DNA from 3 places in the Mycobacterium holstebronense genome. Region 3 is predicted to be linked to each of the others. Evidence: riboswitches for the same ligand, from Rfam matches in the RefSeq annotation. Region 3 holds a riboswitch; each other region holds the start of a gene.

Region 1 (9,883 bases), 560 kb from region 3:
CCGTGCACGGTCGGCCGGTGTTGCTGTTGGCCAATCACCAGGTGCAGGTCGAATCGCTGTTGGGCACCACCATCGGAAGCTGGCTCACTGGCACCAAGGTGGTCACCATCGGCCACGCCAAGCACGAGACCGGCTGGGTGGGCAACTTGCTGCGGATGATCGACGCGACGGCGGGCAAACAGCTGGGCCACCTCCGCTACTTCGATCAGCAGCAGCCCCAGGAATTCTTCGCCCTGGTGGACGAACTCAAGCGGGAGTCGGCTTCCCTCGGCATTTCGGTCATGGTGCATGCCGACGGGACACGCAGCGTGAGCTCGGGGCAGCGGGTCGAGAGGCTGACGTCCACCTTGCTGGACATGGCGCTGGAGATGTCGATGCCGATCGTGCCGTTGTACTTCGCGGGCGGACTGCCCGAGGAGCCGTTGCCGCACAAGCTTGAGGTGCCCTATGGCCACGCCGCGCAGGACTACATCTTCGGCCGCCCGATCCTGCCCGACGAGCTGCGCGGAATGCCCTACGCCGAGCTGCGGCGTTACGTGATGGACGCGATCAACGGGCTCGCGCCGTTCAGCGACGCACCGCATCCGCCGAACTACGACGTGGAGAGCCGGATCACCGCCGCGGCACCGGGAGCGTCGCCGCTGGAATCGGTCTGGTTCTGCATCGAAGACGCGCTGGACTCGCTGCCGGTCGACTGGCGAAACCTGATCGCCGACGAGGACTGGGAGCTGGCCGGGTTTCGGCAGTCAGCGAGCACAGCTCAGTAATCCCACATCGCCGGTACGCACCGAAAGGCGTTGCCGGCGGCGGCCACGTGGCACACCGACGGGAACGGGAGGTGAGTGGCCACCAGCGCTTCGCCGGTCGATGCCAGCTCCTGCAGCAGGCCGACCCGGACCTCGATCGACTGCTCTGGGTCGTGTTCGAATCCGTTGTGCCACTGGGGGTTGTCGAATCCGACCTGGAATATGGCGTCGCCGGCGAAGGTGAGTCGGTGATCACCGGATGCCAGCCGGACCACGCTGTGGCCGGGGGTGTGCCCGCCGGTACGTGTGGCGAGCACGCCGGGGGCCGCCTCGTAGGACTTCTCGAAGGGGACCAGGTGGCTGCGGTATTCGTCCAAGAACCGCGAGGCGATCGATCGCAGCGCGTCCGGAACCGGAGCCGGCATATTGGTCCCGGAAAAGTCGGGCGCCTCCCAGAACTCGGCTTCCGCGGCCGCGACGTGGATCCGCAGGTCCGGACGCAGTCGCGCTTTGATCCCGTCGGTGAGCAGTCCCCCTACGTGGTCCATGTGTAGGTGGGTCAGCACCACGTCGGTGATGGCAGACAGATCGATGCCGGCAGCCTCCAGCCGACGGACTGCCTGGCCTGCACGCGGAAAGTCCGGAAACTCCATCCCCAGGCCGGCGTCGACGAGGACGGTCCGGTCGCCGGAGCGCACCACGGCCACGTTCAACGGCCAGTCGATGACGTCAGTCGGCAGGAACATGTCGTCGAGCCAGCCCGCCAGGCGGGCCGAGTCGACGTTGGTGGCCATGGTCGCGGCGTTGATCGGCAGCACGCCGTCACTGATCACCAGCACCTCGATGTCGCCGACCTGTACCGCGTACCGCGATGGAACCAGATCGTCGGGCTCGTGACTCTCAACACGTACGGCGGTGTTCAAGCTCATCTGCGTCTCCTTGGTCGTCGGTCTGCGCCTGCCCGGATCGTTCGGGTCGAGAATCGCGCGGCGCCATCGGTCTGCGCACCCTGGAAACCGCGTAGTCCTCGGCGCCCACGCGGGGGCTTTGGGGCGTCTTTTGACTGCGGCCGTGGTGGACGGCTAGCTTAGTGGCGATCGCGGCAGGGCCGACCAGCTACGCAGCTGGACGTAGATCGGCCTTCAACGAATCGACCGACCAAGTCTTCGCAGACAGGAGCCCACTTATGGCGTCAGCATCTCTGGGCGTCTACACGTGCCTCGCGTGTGTCGTGCTGCTTACCCTGGCACTCTTCTGGGCAAGCGGATCCTGATCGGTCGCACGACCTCACGGATGTAGATTCCACTGGCCGCAGTCTTGGGCCAGGACGTCGTTGACGTCGACTTCTATCCCACCGACGATCGGCCCCGGGTTCGAGGCGGTACTCACAATCCGCTGGTAGAGCACTGCCCCGGGATCGATCTGACCTCGTGACCACGATCGAGTCTGCCAGGCCCACCGCTTACCGGGTGTGCGTGAGACTCCGATGACACCGTCGGCGGCCGCCCACTGGCACACGTTCACGCCCCCGTAGACGCCGGTTCGCTGCACTCCCAGTACCGAGTTGATTCCGCGAAACCACTGCAGTGCCACGGTGTTCCAGGTGTTGCGGTCGATGTCGTCGTCGACGCTGAAGAAGACCGGCGCGCTTTGGCCCCCGCCGGCGGCGGTGTGTATCTGCCAGGCGGTGCGTGCGTCGGCAACCCCGCCGGGGTAGCCCCGGGTGAAGTCCGACGGGGCCGTCCCGCCGGGCTTGCCGTACTGGAAGTTGCTGACGATCACCAGTCCCGCGGCGGTCAGTGACTCGGCGTAGGGCCGGGTGATCGGCTTGGCGCCGAAGTTGGAGCCGGGCCGCGACGTCGACACGTAGTTGATGACGCCGGCATGGCCCGCGGCACGGATGTCCTGCGCGGGAATCTGACGCATGGCGTAGTCGATCAGCGTGGGAGCCGCAGCCGAAGCCGTCGGTGCACCGGCCGACGCCGCGCCCAGCCCGGTGAGCGCTGCGGCGGATGCGTACCGCAGCGCGTCCCGTCGGGAAACGTGGTTCCGAGGGTGGGAAGTCCGCGGCGAGTCAGGCACGGGCCGATGTTAACAATGTGGCAGCTGTTAACTGTGTCGCCCGCGCCGGGAACCCGCATATGCTTCTCCCCGAAAATCCTTGCTTTGCCTGGACGGCGAGTCGCCGACGGCTACGATTCGGTGCGTGTCGACGCCCGTCACCAGCACATCGCCGACGATTCCGCGCGCCCCTGGAGCCCCGCTCGTGGTCGCGGGCTGGTGCCTCGTCGCGATCTACATCGCCGCTACGGTAACAACGGCTTTGAGTACCGGATCGGTATCCGCTGCAGCCGAAGCAATCTCGGGTGCCGCGTTGGCGGTCTTCGTGGTGCTCCATACGTTGACGTTCTACAAACCCGCCGGAGCCGCCGCCTACTTCGCCACGGCCGTGACAATGGGTCTCGGCCTGGAGGCGTGCAGTATTGCGACCGGCTTCCCGTTCGGCTTCTACGTCCATTACGCGGAAGGGCCTCGCGCGTTCGACGTTCCGGTGGTTGTCGTGGCGGCGTGGGTGATTCTGGCCTGGTTGGCGTGGATTCTGGCCCGGGTGATTGTGGGCGAGATCCACAATCGGCGGCTCTCCGTTGTGGTGACACCGGTCGTCGCCACCCTCATCGTCGGTGGCTATGACCTGGTGATCGATCCGATCGGCGCCTACGTGCGCCACATGTTCGCCTACCGATCACCGAGCGGGGTCCTGGGCGTCCCGTTGAGCAACTACATCGGCTGGCTGATCACCGGATGGGTGCTGTTTCAGACCTTTGCCTTGATCGAACGACGGTGGCGACGCGAAGCCGCAACCTCGACCCGATCGGCTTTGTTGATGCCGTCCATCATCTGGTTCGCTTTGGGCCTGCAGGTGAATCTCGGGCTGCTGCGCGCCGGCGACGCCACCACGACCATCCGGGGCATGCCCGTTGCGCTGGCCGATATCTATGAGACGTCCGCTGAGATGACCTGGTTCATGATGGGCCTGGTGGTGGTCATCAGCGTGATACGTCTTTATCAGGGCACGCCGACGACCTCGCCGGAGATCGCCGACTCGAGCGCACACCGCGCCGGCTAGCCGACCCCGACGGGCCGCGGCATCACGGTCAGCTTGATGCCATAGCGCGGCGTGCCCAGACCATAGCTGCCGTTGCGGCCGGCGCCGCCCGGAGGAATCGGGGGAGGCATCGCGGTCATCGACCGGCTTTCCGGGGCGACGGTCCAGCCGCTACCCGTCCCAGCGGCAGGAGCTCCCGTCGGGGTTGCCGCCGCCCAACTGGGTGGCGTCGACAACGAGCCGACCAGGGTGGCCCGGCCCACTCCCGCGGTCACCGGGGAACTGCTGCCACCGGCAGCGCGGCCCGCGGTCTCCAGCCCACCAGTGGCCGTGGACGCCAGGGTCATACCCGGCATGGGCCCGACCCCGCCGCGGGCCAGGGCGGCCGTGCCGCCATCCATGCCGCGCGCAAGAAAGCCGAGCGTGGCTAACCCGGAAAACCCCTCGATGTTGCCACCGGGGTCGAAAATGCCGGTGGCGGCGATCGTGTTCCACAGCTGGGCATTGATGTTCAAACCCGACCCGTCGTCGTGGCCCCACGTTCCGTCGAAGAGGCCGTCGAAGAACTTCGTCCAGTGCCAGTCCGGATCCGTAGGACGCGAGCCCTCCGCCGGCGACGCGAGGCTCCGTAGCGCATCGGGCAGCTGGGTGTGGGCATCGGTGGGGTCCATACCGCCCGCGGCCTGCCTGCCGTCATCTCGATTGGTGGTTTCCGGCGCATTGGCAAAGGGGATCAGTTGGGTGGCGGTGGCGGAAGCCGCGGCGTAGCCATACATCGCCACCGCGTCTTGCGCCCACATCTGGCCGTAGCGCGCTTCGGTCGCTGCGATCGCCGGTGTGTTCTGGCCCAGCGCGTTGGTCTTGACCAATGACGCCAACAACACGCGGTTGGTCTCGATCGCAGCCGGGGGCACCGTCATAGCGTGGGCCTCGGCATACGCCTCGGCCGCGGCGTAGGCCTGTGCCGCGGTCTGCTCAGCCTGCTCGGCGGTCACGCTCAACCACACGAAGTAAGGCTGGGCAGCCGCAGCCATCGCCGATGCAGATGGGCCCCACCAGCCTTGACTGCCCAGGCTCGCCACCAGCCATTCGAACGACGTTGCCGCTGAACGCAATTCCGCGGACAGTAAATTCCATGACGCCGCAGCCGCCAGCATCGGCCCTGATCCTGCTCCGGCGTACATGCGCGCCGAATTGATCTCTGGTGGCATCGATCCGTAGTCCATTGGCCAAAACCCTTTCAGTAGACGGAGATAACGTTTGCGGTATCGGTCACTGCGTACGACTCTGCGCTGTGCAGCAGCGTTTTGACGAACATCTCGTGCACCTCCGCGGCGCGCTTGCTGATCGCTTGGTACATCTGTGCATGCCGCGCGAATTGCGCCGCGGTCAGTGCAGAAATCTCGTCGGCGGCGGCGGGAATCACGCCGGTGGTCGGCGCTGCGGCAGCGGCGCTTTGCGCGGATACCGTGTCGCCGACACCGCGCAGATCGGCCGCTGTCGCGATGAGATCTTCGGGCAGTGCGTACACAAAAGACATCGGAGACTCTCCTTCGAGAGGACATGACGAATTTCGCCGCCACACAAGAACAGTCGCGCGCCAAAGCAGCACACGTCCACGACGCGGACAGCGCTGATGCGGTAAGGGCGAACCGATTCAGAGGATGAAGGCGGCGCCGGGGCAGGATTCGAACGACATGGTCGTCGATCTCGGATAGGGACTATCGCTCGGACTCAAAGTCGCTCTCACCTCCTCGCGGCCAGGGCATACGGGGATGCCGTTGTGGTAAGCACATCGGAGCTAACCGAACCAGCGCAGAGTTGGCCGGACGGCACCCCTCTCGACAGAGTTTTGGCACTGCACGGCGTATCCAGTCATGTGCCGAAAGCCACTTGGGCTCAACCCTTAAGCCGGGAAGAGCTGTCCTGACCCTGGGCGTCTCTCGACGTTTGAGGTCAGTGGCCTGTATCCGTACAGACGCCTCACCTAGCGAGGTGCGTTCGCGGCCATGGTGGCATCACCGCTGGCCGCCGTCAACTCGAACGAGCACGTCTGCGCTACCGGATGAGTTCGCCTGACATGGCATATGTCTCGCGAACAATACTGGTGTGCACCAGGATTCATGTCCGCAGAAAGTTTGCCTCTCCGCATCGATCGGTTGTTGCTGAGAATGTCCAAGCAACGGAACAGGTGAACGGTCATAATTGCCAATGCATCCCGAAGTCACGGCTGCAACCGGACGACCGGACGGATTGGCGGGGAGGCGATTCGGAAACCCGCACCGGATGGAGTTCCTGCTACCTTCGGAAGTGCCCCCGGTCGATCCGAGCGCGCGTTGTTGCCGGCGCGCGGTTCGGGCTCCACCCTTGACCTACGTAGCCCGGATTTACTTAAATGGGCTAGCAGTCACATCACCGGCTACCCGTGTCGGCAGTCCGCCGCGGACGGGCCACAGCGGGTGAGGAGGAACTTGTGCAGACGTCGGCGTCCGAGGTCTCCGCTCACCCCGACTACGGCGGTCCCCTGCTCGGGTCGGGAAGTCAACTGGAACGCGCCACGCTCGACGCGCTGGACCGGCTGCAGCAGGTGCTGACGCTGCACTCACTGGGCGATGACCGATTCCGGGCGGACAACGAGGCCGGCCGGTTCGGCCGGATCTTCGGCGGCCAGCTCATCGCCCAGGCGATGACAGCGGCCGCGGCCACGGTCCCCGAGCTGACCGCCCATTCCATTCACGCGTCGTTTCTGCGTCCCGGCGACTCGGGCGTACCACTGGAGATCGTCGTCGACCGCACTCGCGACGGGCGCACCATGTCGGCACGGCAGGTCACCATCCAGCAGGGCGGTCGCACCCTCGTGGTGGCGACGGTGTCCTTCGACACCAGCCCGGACAGCACAGACGCCGACCCCGTGCCGTTGCCCGGGCCTGCACCGGAAGCCCTTCCGCTGCTACAGCACTGGGTGCAGCACGCCCCGCCATACCTGGCCGGGCGAGGGAACACCTGGATAGAACGGCCCCCGCCGCTGGAAGTTCGCACCGCCGAAGCCCCGGTCTTCCTGGGCGGCGCCCAAGCGCCGGGTCCGCGTGCCCATTGGATGCGGTTGCCGCGTGGAATCGACGGCGATCACCAGCTGCACGCGGTGCTGCTTGCCTACGCCAGCGACTACCTGCTGGTGGATACCGCGTTTCGTGCCCACCCGCAGCCGGTCGACCATGCCACGCACACCGGCCTGACCTTGGACCACAGCGTGTGGCTGCACCGTGCAGTCCACTTCGATCGATGGCACCTCTACACCCAGCAGACCGTCGCAACGGCCGGACACCGCGCCCTGGTGCACGGCACCATGGTCGATGACACCGGCCGCCATGTGGCCAGCACCGCACAAGAAGTGCTCGTCCGGCCGATAGCCGAGCCGCCGGGACGGCAGAAACCCGGGGACCAGTAGTGGTCCTGCGCGCAGAGACGGCGACACTCGATGGACGCGTAGCGGTCATCACCGGCGGCGGTTCGGGAATCGGCCGCGGTATCGCCGAGGGCTTCGCGGAATTCGGCGCTCGGGTGGTGATCTGGGAACGCGACGCCGAAGCGGCCCGAGCGACCGCGAAGCTGGTCGGCGGTCATGCCTGCGCAATCGATGTCCGCGACTCCGGCCAGGTCGATGCGGCAATGGCGGAAACCCTTGCCACGGTGGGCTTGCCGACGGTGTTGGTCAACAATGCCGGCGGGGTGTTCTTCTCCCCGTTGCTGGAAACCGCACCCAAGGGGTGGGACACCCTGATCCGCTCCAACCTCACCCAGGTCCTGCTCTGCACGCAGCGCGTCGCGCAAACACTGGTCCAACACGGCGCGGCCGGCAGCATCATCAATGTCGCCAGCATCGAAGGCACCCGTGCCGCGCCTGGCTATGCGGCCTACGCGGCGGCGAAAGCGGGTGTCATCAACCTGACTAAAACGGCGGCTCTGGAGTTGGCGCCGCACGGCATCCGGGTCAACTGCCTGGCCCCGGACCTCACGCTCACCGAAGGTATCGAACGAGTCGGCTCGGCAGAGATGCTGGCCGGCGTGGCCCACATGATTCCGATGGGCCGCCCCGGCCATGTCGACGAGATGGCCGGGGCCGCGGTCTTTCTGGCCGGCGACCTGAGTTCGTACGTGACCGGCCAGACGCTTCACGTCGACGGCGGAACCCACGCCGCGGGCGGCTGGTACCACCATCCCGACGGTGGCGATTACATCCTCGGCCCGCCACGGCCGACGACCACTTAGCAACTCCACGCGAAGGAGAGGCGTATGCGGTTCGCGTTCACCTACCCGATCATCACCCATCCCTGCCATCCGGAGCTGGTTTCGCCGCAGGCGGTGAGCACCGTTGCGCGGGCCGCCGAAGCCGCCGGGTTTGACGCCATGGGTTTCACCGACCACCCGGCACCGACACAGCGCTGGCTCGACGCCGGCGGCCACGACAGTCTCGATCCCTTCGTGGCGATGGGATTCGCCGCGGCGCATACCGAAACGATCCGGTTCATCCCGAACGTCGTTGTCTTGCCCTACCGCAACCCGTTCGTGGTGGCGAAATCGGGTGCGACCCTGGATCTGTTGTCGGGGGGAAGGTTCACCTTGGCCGTCGGTGTGGGCTACCTCAAGGGCGAGTTCGCCGCTTTGGGGGTGGACTTCGAGGAGCGCGCCGCACTGGTCGAAGAGAGCCTGGACGTCATCCGAGCCATCTGGACCGGTGACGACGTCTCATTCGAGGGCCGGCATTTTCGCGCCCGCGGGATCACCGCGCACCCGCGACCGGTCAGCAGCCCCCACCCGCCGATCTGGATCGGCGGAAACACCGGCAAAGCGCGTCAACGGGTCGCGACACGGGGCCAGGGCTGGGCGCCGTTCCCGGCGTCGCCCGGCCTGGCCAGCACCGCCCGCACTGCCGAAATGAATTCGGTCGAAGCCCTGACCGCGGGCATCGACGACCTGAAACGGCGCTGCGACGAGGCCGGCCGTGACTGGGCCGCCATCGACATCTGTTTCTCGAACCTCGTCGGCGGCCGTCCCGGCTACGACGGCTTCGATCCCGGCGCCTACCTGGACGGCCTGGGCCGGCTGGCCGAAGCCGGCGTGACCTGGGTACAGGTCACCGTTCCCGGCGACAGCCTCAGCCATACGGTCGAGGCACTGGGCCAGTTCGGCGAATCGGTGATCAGCACATTGTAGGAACGTCTCGCCGGTACCCTTGCCAGTTGTGACGCGTTCCGCTTCGCGCCGCGACCTGCTGAGGTATGCCGCGTTACTTCCCCCGGCGCTGGCCGTGCCCGGCGTCCTCGGGGCGACGGTCGGCGCACCGAGGTCCCGTGCGAACGGGCTGCAGGTCATTGATTTCGCCCACCGGCTGGTGCCGCCCGACCAGATCAAGGCCGCCGGATTCGACGGGGCGTTGGTCTACGTCTCCGAGCTCCGGCCGGGCGCCACCTTCGACTTCAAGCCCGTCACCCGCGACTATGCCGACGGGCTACGCGCCGCCGGCCTGCAAGTCGCCAGCTGCTACCAGTTCGGCAAACCGGGTTGGACGCAGTCGCCGTCGGATTTCACCCGGGGCTATGACGGCGGCGTGGCCGATGCGCAGACGGCGCTGCGGCTGCATGCCGCGGCCGGGGGACCGCCGTCAGCGCCGATCTACTTCAGTGTCGACGAGGACATCGATGCCACAACGTGGAAGAACATGGCGGCCCAATGGTTTCACGGGATCAACTCCGTACTGGGCGTTGATCGCACCGGAATCTACGGCGGCGCCCGCCAATGCACCTGGGCGATCAACGACGGGGTGATCGGCAAGTCGACCAGCCCGGGTCATCGGTGGGCATGGCAGACCCGGGCATGGTCGCACGGAGACCGCGAACCGGCAGCCGTACTCTTCCAACGAGAAATCGTCACCGCGACCGAGCCGGGTTTCGTCATCGACGGCGCGCATGTGGACGTCAACGACGTCCTTGCCGCGGACTTCGGTCAGTGGGACCTCGCCCGACAACAGGGG
Region 2 (9,883 bases), 1.7 Mb from region 3:
TCGAAGGTGTTCAAGCCGTCCATCGACTGGGCGCATGCCCTGCCCGATTCTCTGGTGTGGATCGCGCTGGCCTGGACCATCAGCGCGGTCAGCGTGCTGGCCGTGGCGGCCCTGCTGCGGGTCAGCACCCGATGGGGACGCCAGTTCTGGGAGATCAGCGGCGCCTACTTCACCGGGCGGGACAGCCTCCGGGTCTGGCTGATGCTGGGTGTGCTGCTGCTGTCGGTGATCACCGCGGTCCGGCTCAACGTGCTGTTCAGCTTCCAGGGCAACGACATGTATTCGTCGCTGCAGACCGCCTTCCAAGGCGCCGCCGGGGGCGACGAGGCCATCAAAGCGTCGGGCGTACATGGATTCTGGATGTCGATCGGCATCTTCAGCCTGATGGCCGTGCTGCACGTGGCGCGGGTGATGCTCGACATCTATCTGACCCAGCACTTCATGGTGAATTGGCGCATCTGGCTCACCGAGCGACTGACCGGGGACTGGTTGGACGGGCGGGCCTACTACCGGGCCCACTTCGTCAAGACACCGCTGGACCCCGCTGTCGGCGAAGCCATCGAAGGCGCGATCGACAACCCCGACCAGCGTATTCAGCAGGACATCGACATCTTCACCGCGGGCAATGGCGCCAACGTCAACGCCCCGGCCAACGGCACCGGCAGCACGCTGTTGTTCGGCGCCGTGCAGTCCATGGTCACGGTGGTGTCGTTCACCGCCATCCTGTGGAACCTGTCGGGCACGCTGACCGTGTTCGGGCTCGACATTCCGCGGGCGATGTTCTTGATCGTCCTGGTCTACGTGGCCATCGCGACCATCGTCGCGTTCTGGATCGGCCGGCCCCTGATCCGGTTGAGCTTCCGCAATGAGCTCACCAACGCCGCCTTCCGGTATGCGCTGGTGCGGGTGCGCGACGCCGCCGAGTCGGTGGCGTTCTATCGGGGCGAGCTGGCCGAGCGGGTCCAGCTGCGGACGCGGTTCCGCGCGATCATCGCCAACTATCTGAAGTTCGTGAACCGGACCATCGGGTTCTCGGGCTGGAACCTGTCGGTGAGCCAGGCGATCGTGCCGTTGCCCTGGGTGATTCAGGCGCCGCGGCTGTTCTCCGGACAGATCATGTTCGGAGGGGTGGCGCAGACCGCGTCGGCGTTCGGCAACATCTCGGACTCCCTGTCGTTCTTCCGCAACGCCTACGACAACTTCGCCGGCTACCGTGCCTCGATCATTCGTCTGCACGGGCTGGTGGAAGCCAACCGCGAGGCCCGGGACCTTCCCGAGCTGCTGGTCAAGCCCAGCCCGGACGGCACGGTGGCCCTCGAGGGCGTCGAGGTGCGCACCCCCGAGGGCGTCCCGCTGATCGAGGCGCTCGACGTGCAGCTGAGCATCGGTGACGCGCTGATGATCGCCGGACCGTCCGGCAGCGGCAAGACGACACTGCTGCGCAGCCTGGCCCAGTTGTGGCCGTACGCGTCGGGAACCCTGCGGCGCCCCGATGCGGTCAACGCCACGATGTTCATCTCGCAGCTGCCCTACATCCCACTGGGTGATCTGCGCGCGGTGGTGTCCTACCCGCTGGAGGTCGGCGAGGTCGCCGACGCGGAGATCACCGAGGCGTTGACGAAGGTGTCACTGCCTAACTTGGTCGACCGGCTCGACGACGTCGAGGATTGGGCCAAGGTGCTCTCGCCCGGTGAGCAGCAGCGGGTGGCGTTCGCCCGGCTCCTGTTGACGCGCCCCAGGGCTGCGTTCCTCGACGAGTCGACGTCGGCGCTCGACGAAGGACTGGAGTTGACGCTGTATCGGCTGCTGCGCTCCGAGCTGCCCGACACCATCCTGGTCAGCGTGAGCCACCGGCACACGGTGCGCCAGCACCACAAGCACGTGCTGGAGCTGCGCGGCCAGGGCCGCTGGGACCTCAGTCCGGTCTAGCCGCTAGCGAGCCGCCGCGTGCGCCCCGGCGCGGCGCCCGAAGAACGAGCCCTCCCCCAACTGGGTGCCGCTGGCATAGCCCTTGCCGTCCTGGGCGATGTTGGCCGCGCAGGCCCCGGCGGCGTAGAGGCCCGGGATCGGCTGGCCGTCACTGCGCAACACTTCGCCGTCCACCGAGGTCGCCAGCCCGCCGATGGTGAATCCGGCGTACACGGCCTTGCCCAGCGTCAGGTCGAACGCGCCCCACGGTCCGGTGTCCTGCGCCGTCAGGAACGGCGGCTGCTTGTGGAAGTCGGGGTCCTGTCCCTGTGCCGCGTACGTGTTGTAGCGGTCCAGGGTCGCCACCAGGTTTCCTTCCGGAATGCCCAGTGCGGCTTCCATTTCCGGTACGGTCTCCCATCCGTCGATCAGCGGAACCAAGGGCACCTGCGGCTTGCGCATGTGGGCCTCGTCGACGATCAGGAAGGCCGCGCTGTCGGGCTGGTCCATGACGAATCCCGACGTGCGCGAGTGGTAGGAGTCCTCGGCGACAAAGCGCTTGCCCTCTTTGTTGACGATGATGCCGGTCAGCAGGATCGAGGGCGGGTAGACCGGTGCGGTGATGAATATCTGGTCCATGTGCTTGGTGGCGCCGCCTGCCGACATCCCCATCCGGATGCCCAGTCCGTCGTCGTAGGTGTTGCCCAGCACGAACGGCTTCTCGGCCAGCTTCGGCGTGTACTGGGCGACCATCTCCGGGTTCATCACGAAGCCACCGGCGGCAATCACCACCGACTTCGCTTTGATCACACCGCTTTCGGTGAAGTGCTTCCACGTGACACCCACGACGGCACCGGAGGCGTCGGTGACCAGCCCGGTGGCGCCGGTTTCGTAGCGGATCGTCACCCCGAGGTCGTCGGCCCGCTTGAGCAGCAGGTCGATTGCCATCTTGGCGCCCTGGGTGTCACCGGGCACCGGAACCTTGTGCCCGCGCGGCGCCGGAACGGCCTCGTTCAGGAACGGCCACACCTTCTCGTTGCCGGTGAACATCAGCCCCTCGGTGTTGGGCTGGATCACCGCCTTCTCCGGGTAGTAACTGCGCTCAAACGCAATTCCAAGGTCTTCAAGCCAGTTGAAGTGCTCGACGCTGCCGTCACAGTAGGCCCGGATCTTGTCATGCTCGGGTTCGCGCGACACCGCGACGAGGTACTTGTACATCTCGTCCGCCGTGTCGGCATGCCCGGTGGCCTGCTGGACCGCGGTGCCGCCGCCGAGATAGAAGTGGCCGCCTGCCATGGCGGTGGTGCCGCCGGCCTCGGCGGCCCGCTCCAGCACCAGGACCCGGGCCCCGGCTGCCGCCGCCGTGACGGCCGCGCAGCCGCCACCGATGCCGAAGCCGATCACCACGACGTCGAACTCGTCGGACCACTCCGAAACCGTTTCGGCACTGGTGGTGTCCGGGATCTGGGTGCTCATTGCCGCCACTCCTCTATGTCGCCGGCGCTGGACATCGGCGCCGCTGCGGTGGTTACCGCTGCTCCTGTTTGATGTAGTCAAACACCGCTCGGATCTCGGCTGGGATGTAGGCGATCTCCAGGTAGGGGATGCCGGCTTCCGGAGCTGAGACGTACGCGAATTGCATGCCGCCGGGCATCACGCCCCGGGCAACCACCTGGGCGTCCTGCTCGGCGGTGTCGTTCAGCATAACGTCGAAATTTTCGGGGTCCTCGGCCTCGATGCAGACATGGTGCAGGCCCGGCCCGTGGGCACGGAGGAAGTCGTCGTAGAGGCTGCGTCCACGTACCGGTGCGATCAGCTCCAACTGCATGTCACCGACGTAGCTCAGCGCGATGTCGGCGACGAAATCAGCCGGCTCGCCCAGGTAGCTGCAAGTGTCCGGGGCGAAGTGCACGCCGGGCATACGGATCCATTTGCGCACGCCGAGCAACGCGGTCAGCGTGGACTCGGTGGCATCGAGATCGCCTGTGACCCAGGCGATCTGGTTGGGCGGGCGAGGCGGCGGGGTCACGACAGCGGGGTCGGCACGCCGACGTCTTCGCGGACCTGCTGCGAGATCGCCGGCCACGAAACCGCGGCGGGGAATTCGCCCCAGACACTGTTGAACAGCCCGACGATTCGGGCCGGACCAGAGCCGCCCGGCGCATACACCGGGCCGCCGGAGTCACCCTGCTGACTGCGAACGCTGCGCGTCATCGTGAACCATCCGTTGTTGACCCGTTCGACGGTGCCGCAGGTTTCTCCGGTGACGATGCCGAAGTGGCAGACCGGATCACCGGGTTTCAGCTCAATGTCCGGGCCGGCCTGCAGCCGCAGACCCCCCGGTAGGACATCGTTGACGTCGACATCGTCGGCCAGCACGATCGACTCGTAGTCGGCAATCACCTGGTCGGTGTTGACGGTCGAACCATTAGGCGTGTTGTCGCGAAAGGTCGCCAGCCTGCCGATGACTGCCCCGCCACGGTCGGTGACGGTACCGCTCCCCCGGCAATGGCCGGCGGTAAAGGCAATCCGCATCACCGGGTCGACGTAGCCGAGCGTGCAGACGTGGGTGTCCTGGCGGATCTCCATCCCCGGGAACACCAGCACCCCGTCAGCCCGGGCCGGAAAGACCGTCGGCCCAGCAACTGTCGCACCGATCCCCAGCAGCACCGCCAGCACCCGCGCAACGAGCCTGCGCAACCGTCGACTCCTATCGTTGAGGGCCGGTTTCGGTCCGGCCGGACCAAGCCACCATGGCGCAGCGCGGCGGCCCGGCCCCAAGGGATCCGGGCCGCCGCGGCGGCGTTGCGCGGCGATCAGGGGATCGTCAGCTCCTGACCGGGGTGGATCAGGTCGGGGTTGGCGATACCGCTGGCCTCCGCGATCTGCGGGTACTTGTTACCGTCACCGTAGAACCGCTCGGCGATGGCGAACAGGGTGTCACCGGCGACCACGGTGTAGGTGCGTGCCGCGGGTGCGGCCTCCTCCACGGGAGCCGGAGCCTCTTCGGCCTTGGGCTCCTCCGGCGGCGGAGCGTCGGTCTCGGTCTTGGTGGACCAGGCCGCGCCGTCGGCGGCGTAGAGCACCAAGTTGCGGTCGTCCTGCAGAACCAGCTTGACGTCCTTCTTGCCCTTGGTGTCGGTGTGCCAAATCGGCTTGTCGGCGGTGTACAGGACGAAGTTTCCGTCCGCCTGCACCTCGGCGCGCACCACATCGTTGCCGTTGGTGCCCGAGGCCCAGATCGCTTTGCCCCGCGCCGCCAACACCAGGTTGCCGTCCTCCTGCAGCGTCAGGGTGTAAGCCCCGTTGTTGGAGGTCAGTGACTCGCCCTTGACGAGCTTCTTACCTGCAGTGAGGGTGTCTCCCAAGCTCTGTGCCACGTTGTCCCCTTCATCATCGGCACGCCGCGACCTGACTCGCCGGGCGTTGTCGCTCGGATGCGACGTTAGTCAGCCTAGGCGAACACCCGCCGGTGTGCCCCGCATTACGTCACGGCAGTCTCGGCTGCTGGGCGACGGCCACCGCCGGCGCGACAGGTTGCCAGCCGGGCGGTCCGAAGATGTAACCCCACCGGTCGCGCCACCGAGTCGCACTGCGCACATCGGCGATGATCGAGGCGTACTCGTGGAATTGCAGGGTCACGATGTTGAAGGTGTCGACCGGCTTGGTCAGCCCATAATGCGGGCGAAACCGCTCCGGGGCGAAGCTGCCGAACATCCGGTCCCAGATGATGAGGATCCCGCCGTAGTTGCGGTCCAGATACTCCGGATCCATGCCGTGGTGCACCCGGTGATGCGACGGAGTGTTGAAGATGAACTCGACTGGCCGCGGCAGCTTGTCGATCCGTTCGGTGTGCACCCAGAACTGGTAGATCAGGCTCACCGAGAAGCTGGCGAACACCATCCACGGCGGAACACCCAACAGCGGCAAGGGAATCCACATCAAGATCTCGCCGCTGTTGTTCCACTTCTGGCGCAGTGCGGTGGCGAAGTTGAAGTAGCGGCTGGAGTGGTGCGCCTGATGAGTCGCCCAGATCAATCGGATCCGATGCGCGATGCGGTGGTAGGTGTAATAGAGCAGGTCCACACCGACGAGTGCGATCACCCAGGTGTACCAGCGCGTGGGCGACAGATGCCACGGCGCCACATAGGTATAGATCGCCGCGTAGCCTAGCAGCGCGATGAACTTCCACGCGGCGGTGGTGGCCATGGACACCAGGCCCATCGAGATGCTCGCCCAGGCGTCCTCGGTGCGGTACGCACCGGCGGGTACGCGCTCTGATTCAAACTGTTCAAGTCTGCGTGCGGCGAACCATTCCAGGCTCAGCAGCAGCAGGAAAAAAGGCACGGCGAATATAACCGGGTCGCGCATCGGCCCGGGCAACGCCGACCACACACCCGCGATCGCATCCACCGTCGTTACCTACCTCCGGAACATCAGCCTAGGCCCGATCAGTCCGATGACAGCGACGACTGATCCTCGGCGTGCCACTGCACCGCGTAGACCCCCGGCTGCAGCGACAACTCGCCCACCAGTCGCTCGAGCCGGTCCGGCGCCCGACTGTCCGAGAGCATCGACGCGGTGAGCGCAATGTTGTCCTCGCCGGCGCGAACGGTGTGAATGCCCCGCAGAATCAGGTCGTTGCTGGCGGTGTGCTGCACGATCTGGGCGCGCAGGTACTTCTCGGACTTCGGCCGGCAGATCACCTGTACCTCATACGGCGACTGCGGTTCGTCCTCCTCCACGTGCTGATCGCGGTCGATGAGCCGCCCCAGCGGCCGCAGCAGCAGATGGGTGCCGACGATCGCGCCCGTCCCGATCAGGGCGAACGTCAGGTCGCCGGCCGCCGCAAGCACGCCCACAGCGGCCGAGCACCACAGGGTGGCCGCGGTGTTCAGGCCGCGGACGTTGAACCCCTCGCGCAGGATCACCCCGCCGCCGAGGAACCCCACCCCCGACACCACGTACGACGCGACGCGGGTGGAGCTGGGTTCCACCGCGACGGCGTACAGCACGAACAGCGTCGCACCGGCGGCAACGAGTGCGTTAGTACGCAGTCCCGCCATGCGCGCACGCCACTGTCTTTCCAGCCCGATCAGTGCACCGCAGCCCAGCCCGACAGCCAGTCGCAACGTGAACTCGGCGACGCTCAGCGTCTGCATGACTTCAACGATGACACATGCCTAGCCGGCGACCACCGGCCGAGCCATCACCGTGGGCTTGAAGCCATACCGCGGGGCGGCGAAACCGTAGTTGCGGCCCTGCCCGGCGCCCGCCAGCGGCACCCCGGGCATGCCGGCCGCGCCGGCCTCCGGTGCGTGCGCAGCGACCGTCCAGCCGGTGGCGGCGACCGAGGTACCCGGAGCCGCCGTTGCCGGAACGGCGGCGGCCCACGACTGCGGTACCGACAACGCCCCGACCGACGCGGCGTGGCCCATGCTCGCCGAGGCGGCACCCAGACCACCACCCAACCCGTGCATTCCGTTGCCCAATCCGCCGCCCAGCGCTCCGAGCATCGGCGTGAACGGGTCGATGGCGCCTAAGCCCAGCGGGTCCCCGGCGGCGATGGCAGCACCACGCACCACCGCCATGTCGGCAGCGAAACTGGAGATCCCGGCCGCGGCCATCGGACTGAACGAGCTGCTCATCAGGTTGGTGGCGCCGTTCGCCACATCGCCAGGCTCCACACCCAAGAAGCTGGCGAGCCAGTCGATCAATGAAGCAGGCGCCGACGACTGGGTGGGCGACGCGAGGCTCTGCAGTGTGTTGGGCATGTTCGTAAGCGCCTGGGACGCTGCGGATTGCGCGTTTGACGTGGCCGCCGTACCGGCGGCCTGGGAGACCGCCGCCTGCTGCGTACCCTGCGCCGACGGGTCGGCGACCTCATGCGGTGCGGTGAACGGCGTGACCTTGGTCGCCGCCGCGGACGACGCCGCGTAGCCGTACATGGCACCGGCGTCCTGGGCCCACATTTGGCCGTACTGCGCCTCGGTGGCCGCGATCGCCGCAGCGTTCTGACCGAGGAAATTGGTCGCCACGAGCGCCGCGAGCTGAGACCGGTTGGCGACGATCAGCGGCGGTGCGACCGTCATCGCGTATGCCGCGTCGAACGCCGCGGCCGCCGCCTTGGCCTGCATGGCGGCCTGCTCTACCTGGGCGGCGGTGGTGCCCATCCACACCGCGTAGGGCGCTGCCGCGGCGGCCATCGCGTTGGAGGCCGGCCCCATCCAGCCTTCGCTGACGAGTCCGTTGATGACGGCCTGGTAGGCGGCTTCGGCCGAGCTCAGTTCGGCGGCCATCTTGTCCCAGGCCGCCGCGGCGGCCATCATCGGTCCCGAACCGGGGCCAGTGTAGATACGTGCTGAGTTGATTTCCGGCGGAAATGCTCCGAAGTCCATGGTAGTGCTCCTTTTTGATGGTTTTCGAGCCAAAAGTGGCTGATCTTGGGGTGCTGTGCAGGCAGGGGTCGGTGCCCGATATGCGTTGCAGCCGTAATCCGGACGGCAGGAGAAATCGGGACAGCGGTCGTGGCGACATGCCGGAGCCGCTCATGCCAAGTCGATCGCAGGCTCAACGAAATAGCCGAGCTACCAATCGATTTCAGGGCACGACGAAGCCTGGCGCCTTCCGCTATGGGAAGGTACGCCAGTCGACGAGTTCAGCGCCGGTGCGAATCAGATGGTGAAAGCAGTACCGAGATCGAAGGAGACGAACATCGATCTCGGATAGGAACTATCACTCGGACTCAATGTCGCTCTCACCTCCTCTCGGCCTGGGCACGCGCGGGTGCCTGCACGTATGCACGACGAGGTGAAGTAGCCCGGCGACAACCGAGATCCGCACCCCTCTCGTCAGAGCTTCGGCACTGCACGGCGTGTCCTGGCCTGCACAAATGTGCAAACCCGGAAGCCACTTGGGCTCAACCCTTAATCCGGGAGGAGCTGTCCTGACCCGGGGCGTCTTTCGACGTTCGGGGTCAGTGGCCTATATCCGTGCAGACGCCTCACCTAACGAGGTGCTTGCTTAACCATAGTGCACCAGTGCGCTGGCAGGGTCAATCGGCTGCGGCGAGCCGCGAACGGGCTGCCGTCCACGGGTCTGCGCCGGATGCGAAACCGGTTGTCTTCGGCCAGAAGTCGGCCAGAACTCGCACAGGCATTAACCAGGCTGGCGATCCGGTCCGGCGCGGTGCTGACCGCCCGGGTTGACGTGAACCGCATGCACGCCAGGCTGCTCGGCAAGTTCTTCGAGCAGGCTGTCGAGCCGGTCGGGATCGACGTGCCAGTGCTGTACCTCAGTGGTGCCGGCCAATTCGGTGACCAGGCGTTCCAGTCGGCTCTGCGCATGGCCGTTCATGGCCGCGGCAGGCCGACTCCGCGGAGCGGAGCCGGTGAGCGCCCGCCCGGCCAGGCCGGCCAGGCCCAGATCCCCGAACACGCCGCAGGGGATCTCGGCCGCCGCTGCCGCAGCGGCGGGCACCCCGGCTACCCCGCTCCCCTGCGCCGCGGCGGCCATCGTGGCCACCGGCGCGCTGGTCACCCAGTTCGGCGGAACGCTGAGCCTGCCGACCGCGGCCCCCGCGCCCACACGGGCCGATAGCGGTCCAGATCCGGTCGCTGGGGGCGGGACAGGCAACGCCGACGCCGCCAATGCCGAAGCCCCGGAACCGAACCCAGCCCTGCCCCCGGTGGCCGCGGCGATGTCCAGGTCGGTGTTGAGGTTGCGGGAGTACTGGATCAAGCCGTAGAGGACGGATTTGATGGCGTCGTTGAAGGGCACAATGCTCTTCGGCAGGATCAGCACGTACGAGACCAGCTGCGACAGGGTGAGTGCGCTGGGGTCGTCCGCGAGTTGCAGCGGCGCCGCCGCGGGGGCGAGTCCCTGCAACGCCTGCGGGATCGCGGCGATCAGCTGCGCGAGCTGGTCCTTCGCCCCGCCCGCGGTGGCTTCGGCCGCCGCGGCCGCCTGCCTGCCC
Region 3 (9,883 bases):
GGCGGTCCCGGAGCGCCTCCTGCGGCTGCCGGAGGACATCCCGACGCGACAGGAGACCCGCACCCTGGTGTGCGACCTCGGCGCGGCCGGCGCGGCCGCTGGTGACGTGGTGATGGCCGCCGAACCCGACACCGACTGGCTGGCGGTGTTCGGTCACGACGCGCCGGTGGAGGTGTTGACCGCGGTACTCGACGGTGAGGTGATCTTCGCCTCGATTCCTGGGGTGGCGGTCGGGCGTGGTGCGGTCACCGAGGGCCCGGACGGGACCCGCTGGCTGGGGGTGACGGCGGTTCGGGCGGCCGCCGACCGGAGCCGGCAGGGCTACGGGCGCGCGATCTGCGCTGCGTTGCAGGCCTGGGGGGCCGAGCGCGGTGCCACCCGCGGGTACGCCCAGGTGCCGACCACCGGCGAGGTATTCGAGTTCTTCGAAACCATCGGCTTCGCGGGCCAGCACCGCACCCGCTATATCGATGCCCGGCTGCTGGGCAGCGGGTCGGCGCCGTAGAACGAGCCTTAGGGTGGCTGGCGTGACTGCGCTGCGACTGGCCACCTGGAACGTCAACTCCATTCGCACTCGGGTGGACCGGGTGACCGACTGGCTGGCCCGCGCCGACGTCGACGTGCTGGCCATGCAGGAGACCAAGTGCACCGACGCCCAGTTTCCGGCGCTGCCGTTTCACGAATTGGGCTACGAGGTTGCCCATGTCGGGCTGAACCAGTGGAACGGCGTGGCGATCGCTTCGCGGGTCGGCCTGGACGACATCGAGGTCGGGTTTCCCGGCCAGCCGGCGTGGGGCAAGGCCGACGCCGATCCCGCGGTGGAGGCGCGCGCGCTGGGCGCCACCTGCGGCGGGGTGCGGGTCTGGAGCCTCTACGTGCCCAATGGTCGCGCCCTGAACGACCCGCACTACACCTACAAGCTGGATTGGCTTGCGGCGCTGCGCGATACCGCCGAAGGATGGCTGCGTGACGATCCGTCGGCGCCGATCGCGCTGGTGGGCGACTGGAACATCGCTCCCCAGGACGACGACGTATGGAGCATGGAGTTCTTCGAGGGCGCAACGCACGTCTCGCAACCGGAGCGCTTGGCCTTCCAAGCGATGGCCGACGCACAGTTCCTCGACGTGGTTCGGCCCTTCACACCCGGCCCCGGCGTCTACACCTACTGGGACTACACCCAGCTGCGGTTCCCGAAGAAGCAGGGCATGCGCATCGACTTCATCCTGGGCTCCCCCGCGCTGGCGACTCGCGTCGCGCACGCCGAGATCGTCCGCGAGGAACGCAAAGGCAAGTCACCGAGTGACCACGCTCCGGTGCTCGTCGAGATCCGGCGGGACTGATTTACCCGCAGTTCTATGAATTCGGTGTGGATTTCGGACCGATCGCGAAATCACGCATAAGATAGGCGGATTATCCAATTTGCTCATTTGAAGGGCAGGGAATTCCCATGAACGCCGTCGCAGGGACGGTAAGAAAGGTGGCCGGAGCGGCGAACCGCGCGGTCACCATGACCACTGAGGCAGCCGGAGCGATCGGCGGGGCCGCAGTCAACGGGGTAATCGGCGGCATCAAGGGGGCGGCCGGCGGCGTGCAGCGTGGGCTGCGCACGGGCAGCCACTCGACTCCCGCGGCCGCGCTGACCCTGGGCGCCCTCGGCGTGACTGGACTGGTCGAGTGGCCGGTGCTGGTCGCGGTGGGCGGCACCGCACTGGCGCTCAAGCAACTGACCAACCGGTCCGATGACAGCAAGGCGCCGGCCAAGGCCCCCGCTGCGTCGGTACGGCCGCTCAAGGCGGCGCCGGCGGCGAAGGCGACCAAGCCGGTGAAGTCGGCGAGCTCGTCGACGTCATCGCGTCGCAGCCCGCAGCCGAAGAAGACCGCGGCACGGCAATCACGCAGCGGCGCCAGCAGCACCCGCACGCGCACGCGCCACTAGTCGGGTACGAGTGAATTTAGACGCTCCCCTGAGTGCCGTCCGGCGCTCATGGCCGCTTCGGGCGGCGAATTTCGGTGTCCAACTGACCTCAGCGCTGATCGATGCCTCGGTTCAGACCGCTGCCGGGGTAGCCGGCGCGATTCTGCCGAACGGCGACAGGGGCCCGGTGCTGTCCCGTCGCTGTTTCCGCGGCGACGGGCGGGCCTGGGTGGAGATCCGTGGCCTCGACGGCCCCGCCGGTGACGAGCTGGCGACCGCCGTCTTGGACGCCGCCCGCGCCCTGCCCGGGGTGATCTCGGTCCGCTTGAACCACCCGTTGGCGCGCCTGGTGGTCGGGCTCGACCCCACCGCCGGCAGTGAAGTCGTCTCAGTGCGCGAACTGTGCCAGGTGGTGGCTGACACCGAAAGCGAGTACCGCACGGATCGGATTCGGGCGGAATCTCGCGGTCATGGCCCGGTGAGCCTGCCCGGCGACGGGATGACCGAGACGCTGCGCGCCTTGACTGTCGGCGCCAACATCGCTGGCTTGGGCGCGGCGACGGTGGGCCGATTGCTGCGCCTGCCGGGCCTGCCGCTCGGTCTGGAAGCCGGCGTCGTCGTCATCGACTACCAGCCTCGAGTGCGCCGACTGCTCGAGGACCGCATCGGCAAGCAGGCAACCGATGCGCTGTTGGCGCTGGCCAGCGCCGGCGTGCACACCCTCAACACCGCGCCGACCACGCTGGCCGTGGACTTGTCGGTGGAGGCGATGCGCGCCGGGGAGGAACGCGCCGAGGCACGCGCCTGGCGGCGCCAAGAGCCGGAGCTCGCTCACCACGCCGATCATCCGCCGGTGACCGTCCCCGAGCGACCGGCGCCGCGGCCGCCGGGTCCGGTGGAGCGCCACCTGACCCGCAGCGCCTGGGCGCAAGTCGTAGGTGCTGGGGTGATCGGCGCCGCGACCCGGAATCCAGATCTGGCCGGCACGGCCGCCGCGGTGACCGCACCGAAGGCCACCCGCACCGCACGCGAGTCGTTCGCCGCCACCTTTGGCCGCGGTCTGGCCGATCAGCACGGCACGGTGGTGCTGCGGCCGGGCAGCCTGCGTGAACTCGACCGCGTCGACACCGTGGTCATCGATCCGCGCGTGCTGTGCGGTGAGACTTTGCGGGTGATGCAGGTGCGCGGCGCCGACGACGACGAACTGCGCGCCGTGTGGGCGAAGGCCCAGGCCCGACTGTCCGACGCCGACCTCAAACCGGGATGGCACCGCATCGGGTCGCGCTCCGATGTGCAGGCGTCGTTCCAGCCCGCGTTGCTTCCGTTGGCGGCCGCGGTGGTGACCGAGGCGCGGCGCGCCGACGTCGAGGTGGTCTCGGTGGAGGCCGATGCGCTCGGCGAGCTGCGGCCGGTCTTCGACGAGATCCGGCCCCTGGATGGCGCCTCGGTAGACCAGGCGCTGGCCGCCGCGGTCATTGCCTATCAGGCCGAAGGCCATGACGTCGCGGTGCTGTCCGCGGTTGCCGTCGACGCGCTGGCCGCGGCCGACGTCGCGCTGGGCGTGCTACCGAAACAGGGCGTCCCGCCCTGGTGCGCCGATGTCTTGCTAACCGACCTGGCTGCCGCGTGGCGGGTGCTGCATGCCTTGCCCGCCGCCCGCTCCGCCAGCCACCGCGGGGTCGAGATCGCCACCGGCGCTACCGCGTTGGGCTCACTGCTGATGCTGCCTGGGGTACGCGGCAGCGGGCCAGGCCCCGTGACCACGGGAGCGGCGGCCGGCGCACTGTCGGGGTACTGGCTGGCGCGCCGTGCCGTGGACGCCGCGGTGCCTCGGCCGGCGGCGGTGCACGAGTGGCACGCGATGTCGGTCGATCAGGTACGGGCGGTGTTGCCGCCGCCGGAGCTGGAAGAGCCGACCACGACCCACCATGCGCCGGCCGCAGCGGCTGCGCTGGCGGCGGTGGATCTGGCTCGCCGCGGGGCGCAGGCAACCGCGCCGCCGCGACTGCTGCGGCAGTTCGCCCAGGCCGTGCGCAGTGAGCTGTCCGACCCGATCACGCCGGTGCTGGCACTGGGGGCCGCGGCCAGCGCGGTACTGGGCTCACCCGTCGATGCGATCCTGGTCGGTTCGGTGTTGGGCGGCAATGCGATGCTGGCCGCCGCACAGCGACTCATCGCCGAGCGCCGGCTCAGCGTGCTGCTGAACGAACAGATTCCACCGGCGCGCAAGGTCCTGCCCGACGGCAGTCACTGCGAGATCCCGGCCGAGGAGCTGCTTCCCGGCGATGTGATCGAGGTGCACGCCCATGAGGTGGTGCCCGCAGACGGGCGGCTGATCGACGCGATCGATCTGGAGGTCGATGAGTCGTCACTGACCGGTGAGTCGCTGACGGTGGTCAAGCAGGTTGAGGCCACTCCGGGTGCCGATCTGGCCGACCGGGAATGCATGGTCTACGCCGGGACCACCGTGGTGACCGGGACCGCGGTGGCGCTGGTGACCGCCACCGGCGGCGACACCCACGGGCGTCGGGCAGCCGAACTGGTTGCCGGCGATCAGTCCGCGATCGGGTTGCAGCACCAGCTGAGCCTGCTCACCAGTAAGGCCTGGCGGATCAGCCTGGCCGGTGGTGCACTGGTGACCGGCCTGGGCATGGCCCGCCGGACCGGGTTGCGCCAGGCGGTGGCCAGTGGGATCGCGGTCAGCGTCGCGGCCATCCCCGAGGGACTGCCGCTGGTGGCCACCCTGTCCCAGCAGTCTTCGGCCCGGCGGTTGACCAAGGCCGGTGTGCTGGTGCGGGTGCCGCGTTCGGTGGAGGCGCTCGGGCGCGTCGACGTCGTCTGCTTCGACAAGACCGGCACTCTGAGCAAGAACCGGCTGCGGGTGTCGCAAGTGCACCCGGCGGCCGGTTTCACCGACCATGACGTGCTGCGCCTGGCGGCAAGCGCGGCCCCGGTGTCCAATGGCACCCGCCAGGTGCACGCCACCGACACCGCCATCGTGGAGGGCGCTGACGCGGCCGGCGCGTCGGCGCCGGCCGGGCTTGCCGCGCACCTGCCGTTCCGCTCTGGACGTCCGTTCTCGGCGTCGATACGGGGAACCGAACTGACCCTCAAGGGCGCCCCGGAAATGGTGCTGGCGTGCACCGGGGCCGGCCCGGCCGTCAAGCAGTCGGTGGCCGCCTTGGCCGGCAACGGGCTACGAGTGATCGCAGTGGCCCGCCGGGAACTGACTTCCGCGCAACTCACCGCACTGGGCGAGGACCCCGAACCCGAGGAGATCGCCGAGTTCTGCCGCGAGGGACTGACATTCGTCGGTCTGCTCGGGTTGTCCGACACCCCGCGCGACGAGGCCGCCGAACTGCTCGCCGACCTCAAGCGTCGCGAAATCCCGGTGCGGCTCATCACCGGCGACCACCCGTTGACGGCCACCGCAATCGCTCGCGAGCTGGGCCTGGAGGTCGACAGCGACCAGGTGATCAGTGGTGCGCAGTGGGATGCGTTGTCCCGCAAAGGCCAAGAACAAGCGGTAGCCGAGCGGGTGGTGTTCGCCCGGATGTCTCCGGAGAACAAGGTCCAGATCGTCCAGACCCTGGAGCGCACCGGCAAGGTGTCGGCGATGGTCGGCGACGGAGCCAACGACGCCGCGGCGATCCGGGCCGCCACGGTCGGGATCGCGGTGGTGGCGCACGGCAGCGAATCGGCCAGCACCGCTGCCGACGTGGTGCTGCTCGACGAGCGGGTCGACACCCTTCTCGACGCACTGGACGAAGGCCGCGAGCTGTGGCAGCGGGTGCAGGCCGCGGTGGCGGTGCTGCTGGGCGGCAACGCCGGCGAGGTGGCATTCGCGATCATCGGGAGCGCGCTGACGGGGCGCTCGCCGCTGAACGCGCGCCAGCTGCTGCTGGTCAACATGCTGACCGATGCGCTGCCGGCCACCGCGCTGGCGGTCAGTTCGCTCAACGAGCAGGCCGCCGCCGGTGGGCACGGACCCGACGAGCGCGCGCTGTGGCGCACGGTGGCCGTGCGCGGCGTCACTACGGCGTCGGCCGCGGTGGGCGCCTGGGGGCTGGCTTCGGTCACCGGGCGTCCGCAGCGGGCCTCGACGGTGGCGTTGGTGTCGCTGGTCGCCACACAGCTGGGGCAGACGCTGCTGGATTCGCGTGATCCGCTGGTGGTGGCGACCGCTGTCGGATCGCTGGGCGTGATGGGGACGTTGATCACCATCCCCGGTATCAGCCAGCTGCTGGGCTGCACGCCGATCGGGCCGCTGGGCTGGGCCCAGGCTCTGGGCACGGCGACGGTGGCCACTATTGGCGCAGCCGTGGTGCCGCGGCTGCTGTCGGGGTCGCAGGACGACACGACCAAGCCGAAAGAATTCATCGTTCCCGGGCCGCGCCAACCAGACCGCCCGCAGGCACCATCCAACGGTCACCCGGCGCCGCGGCTGCGGCTTGTGCACAATGGGGACACTGGCTCTCGCCGCGGAACAGTCGCGGCTCGATCATCCGGCGACCCGTCGCCACCAGGAGGCTCATGATGGCGGACAAGCCGCGGCGCAGCGCATCCCAGCGCGAGGCAGTAGCCCACATTCGCGAGGCAGAGGGATTCGCCGTTGAATTGCCGCTGTTCGGCAAGGTGACGGTGCCGCGGCCTGAGCAATTGGCCTACTACGGCGGGTTGGCGCTGCTGGCGGCTTTCGAGATCATCGACTGGCCGGTGGCCGTGGCGGTGGCTGCCGGCCACATTCTGGCCAGCAACCACCGCAGCGAGGTGCTCGAACAGCTCGGGGAAGCCCTCGAAGACGTCTAGGAGACGTCTATCAGAGCGCGAGCAGTCGGTTGAGCTCAGTCGCTGACGGTCAGCACTCCGACGCGCCACAGGAGTGCGTACATCTGGTGCAGCGGACCACTGAGCAACCGGCTGGTCATGTCGACCAGCGGGTCCGAGGTGGGTGCGGCAGGACGGCGGTCCAGCGTCTTCGGCGCGCTGATGGCACGCGGGGCCGGAGCCGTGATGTCGGTGTAGGCGATTGCAACCATGATGGCCTCCTAGTCGCGTAACGGTGCTACGCGCTCAGCTGGAGGCCGGAGTCGTGGCTCAGCTGGAGGCGGTATGCGACCGTTCGGATGGGGACGGAACAGATGTCAGATATCGGCTCGGACTATCACCGGAACTCATTCGTCCCTCACCTCCTCTCGGTCGCGGGCGCGCAGAGGCGCGCCGGTTTCACCGCATGCTTAGGAGGGCAGCTCCGACGACTGTCGGAAGACCGCACCCCTCTCGTCAGAGCTTCGGCACTGCACGGCGTGTCCCTATTCAGGAAGCCACTTGGGCTCAACCCTTAAGCCGGGAGGAGCTGTCCTGACCCGGGGCGTCTTTCGACGTTCGGGGTCAGTGGCCTATGTCCGTGCAGACGCCTCACCTAACGAGGTGCTTGCACGCTCCATAGTGCCTCACCGATGGGGTGCGGTCAACTCGACCCCATTCAGGTGTGTCGAGGGTCTCTGACGTGCAGCGATACCGTCAAACCCCCTGCGCACGAGGTGTCACACCAGTCACTTTGGTACCAGAATGAGACCGTCACGGCCCGGTTCTGCGACCAACGCGCAGAGCCGGGCCGCGGGGCCTAGCGGCGGTTCGACTCAGCCTGCCAGCGACGCGAACAACGGTCCGGTCAGCTGCAGTCCGGTGCCGGCACCGGCGGTGACGAAGAAGCCGAACAGCGCCAGGGCGGCGCCGGCCAGCGACACGTCCTTGTTGAAGTGGATCTGCTCGCCGGCCTTGACCTGCGGGTCCCCCTCGTTCCAGAACGGATGCATGACGAACGCCGTCGGCAGCAGGAAGGCCGCCAGCATCAGCGCGCCGAGATCCGCCCATGCACCCGCGATGACCAAGGCCGCGCCGGTGAGCATCCACGCGCCCGAGCCCAGCACCGCGAGCTTGCCGGGCTTGATGCCCTTGCTTTCGGTGTAGGCGGCCATCGCGGCGGTCTGGGTGAAGTGCCCCAGCGCCCCGCCGACGAACACGGCACCGAACAGGATTCGGCCGATCAGTATCACGATGTCCACGACGGACCCCTTTCCAGATTTTGTAGTTGCTTAGTCAACTACCCCAGAGGTTAGGGGCATTCTAGTTGCATTGTCAACTACATTCTGGCGGAAGTGTGCACGGAGGCGCAGACCCTGCAGTCACCGGGATCGCCTCTGCTCGGCGATCGGTCACCGAATCCAGCGCCACCCGACCAACAATGGCGATTACACCTGGTGATTGCTACCGAAACCAGTTGCGTGGGCTTCGCGGCGCGGTGGCGGCGTGTTCAGTCCCGCAGATTCGCCGGCTCGACGGCGTAGTGCCCCGGCGTCCGCCACGATGCGAGCGCCCCGAGCAGCATCATCACCGCCGCAGCGGCAAAGACCACCGCGAGACCGCTATGGAACGGCCCGGAGATGAGCTGCGGGAAGAAGCTGTGTCCGGTCAACGCCTCGGCATCAACACCGGGCGCGGCCAACGCACCCGACGGTGCCAGCAGCTCACCAATCGGGTTGTAGCCCAGAAACGCCGCGAACAGGCTGCCCACCGGCGGGGTGTTGGCCACCTGCTCGGCGACACCGGCAGAGACGCCCTGCTGCTGCAACCCGGCTCCCAGGGCCGCCGGCAAGGTGTTGGCCAGCCCGATCACCATCAGCGAGAAGAAGATGCCGATCGACAGTGACGTGCCCGCATTGAAGAACGTGGCCCGCACGCCCGACGCCGCACCACGCTGGTCGGCCGGGACGCTGGACATGACCACGGCACTGTTGGGCGCCGTGAAGATCCCGCCCCCCAGGCCGTTGAGGAACACCAGCGCCGCGAACACCCGGTAGTCGAAGTTCACCGGAAGCAGCACCAGTCCCACGAACGTCGCCGCCATCAGCACCATGCCGCCGACCGTGAACGGACGGGCACCGCGGCGATCCGACAACGAACCGGCCACCGGACCGGCCAACAGGAACCCGGCCGTCATGGGCAGCAGATAGATACCCGCCCACAGCGGCGTCGATTCGTAGCTGTAGCCGTGCAGCGGCAGCCAGATGCCCTGCAGCCAGATGATCAGCATGAACTGCATACCGCCGCGCCCGATCGCCGACAGCAGGCCTGCCGCGTTGGCCATTCCGAACGCCGGAATCGTGAAGAGCCGCACGTCCAGCAGCGGCGAGGCAACCCGTAGCTCGATGAGGCAGAACAGCACCAACAGCGCCACCCCGAGCCCCAGCGAACCCAGCACGGCCGGGCTGGCCCAGCTGGTCGGCGACGACCCATGCGGCTGAATGCTGTATGTGATGGCGGTCAGCACCACGGTCAGGCCCAGCCCGAGCGTCGCGGTGCCCGCCCAGTCCAGCTTCGCCGGCGCCCGTTCACCGAGTTCGTGCAGCGAGCGCACCGACCAGATCGTGCCCAACACTCCGATCGGCACCCCGACCCAGAACACCGCCCGCCAGTCCCATTCCGAGAGCACGCCGCCAATCAGCAGGCCCACAAAGGACCCGGCAACCGCGGCCACCTGGTTGACACCCAGCGCCATGCCGCGCTGATTGGCCGGGAACGCGTCGGTGAGGATCGCTGAGGACGAGGCCATCAGCATCGCCCCGCCGACACCCTGCACCACCCGCCACGCGATCAGCCACTGGGCACCGCGGCCCATATCGAACGGATCGATCGACAGCGCGATCGCCGCGACGGTGAACACCACGAAGCCCAGGTTGTAGATGCGCACCCTGCCGAACATGTCGCCGAGCCGGCCGAAGAACACCACCAGCACAGCCGAGACCAGCAGATAACCCATCAACATCCACAGCAGGTAGCTGACGTTCGCGGGCTCCAACGGGTTCAGTCCGATACCCCGGAAGATCGCCGGCATCGAGATCAGCACGATCGAGCCGTTGATGGTCGCCAGCAGGACACCCAGCGTGGTGTTGGACAGCGCGACCC

The links. A riboswitch is a leader RNA that binds a small molecule or an ion and turns the genes downstream of it on or off. The one in region 3 is predicted to bind magnesium.
Region 1: another riboswitch for magnesium. It lies ahead of RCP37_RS21720 (PE family protein); the one in region 3 lies ahead of RCP37_RS02095 (Rv1535 family protein).
Region 2: another riboswitch for magnesium. It lies ahead of RCP37_RS09890 (PPE family protein); the one in region 3 lies ahead of RCP37_RS02095 (Rv1535 family protein).

The regions. Positions count from the first base shown of each region.
Region 1 is NZ_OY726398.1:4,677,277-4,687,159, reverse strand. Features, by position in the region: gene RCP37_RS21745 (beta-ketoacyl synthase N-terminal-like domain-containing protein) at 1-767, shown strand, start outside; gene RCP37_RS21740 (MBL fold metallo-hydrolase) at 761-1,675, opposite strand; gene RCP37_RS21735 (DUF1906 domain-containing protein) at 2,034-2,828, opposite strand; gene RCP37_RS21730 (carotenoid biosynthesis protein) at 2,953-3,873, shown strand; gene RCP37_RS21725 (PPE family protein) at 3,870-5,078, opposite strand; gene RCP37_RS21720 (PE family protein) at 5,093-5,392, opposite strand; M-box (ykoK) riboswitch at 5,682-5,854, opposite strand; gene RCP37_RS21715 (acyl-CoA thioesterase) at 6,326-7,300, shown strand; gene RCP37_RS21710 (SDR family NAD(P)-dependent oxidoreductase) at 7,300-8,121, shown strand; gene RCP37_RS21705 (LLM class F420-dependent oxidoreductase) at 8,146-9,066, shown strand; gene RCP37_RS21700 (DUF1906 domain-containing protein) at 9,095-9,883, shown strand, end outside.
Region 2 is NZ_OY726398.1:2,137,126-2,147,008, reverse strand. Features, by position in the region: gene RCP37_RS09925 (ABC transporter ATP-binding protein/permease) at 1-1,929, shown strand, start outside; gene RCP37_RS09920 (FAD-binding protein) at 1,933-3,384, opposite strand; gene RCP37_RS09915 (VOC family protein) at 3,437-3,937, opposite strand; gene RCP37_RS09910 (Rv1815 family serine proteinase) at 3,934-4,608, opposite strand; gene RCP37_RS09905 (LysM peptidoglycan-binding domain-containing protein) at 4,725-5,276, opposite strand; gene RCP37_RS09900 (sterol desaturase family protein) at 5,398-6,321, opposite strand; gene RCP37_RS09895 (MgtC/SapB family protein) at 6,360-7,070, opposite strand; gene RCP37_RS09890 (PPE family protein) at 7,092-8,306, opposite strand; M-box (ykoK) riboswitch at 8,745-8,930, opposite strand; gene RCP37_RS09885 (PPE family protein) at 9,067-9,883, opposite strand, start outside.
Region 3 is NZ_OY726398.1:439,661-449,543, reverse strand. Features, by position in the region: gene RCP37_RS02120 (N-acetylglutamate synthase, CG3035 family) at 1-505, shown strand, start outside; gene RCP37_RS02115 (exodeoxyribonuclease III) at 537-1,340, shown strand; gene RCP37_RS02110 (hypothetical protein) at 1,448-1,936, shown strand; gene RCP37_RS02105 (cation-translocating P-type ATPase) at 1,947-6,452, shown strand; gene RCP37_RS02100 (hypothetical protein) at 6,449-6,724, shown strand; gene RCP37_RS02095 (Rv1535 family protein) at 6,760-6,954, opposite strand; M-box (ykoK) riboswitch at 7,184-7,352, opposite strand; gene RCP37_RS02090 (DoxX family protein) at 7,558-7,983, opposite strand; gene RCP37_RS02085 (MFS transporter) at 8,232-9,883, opposite strand, start outside.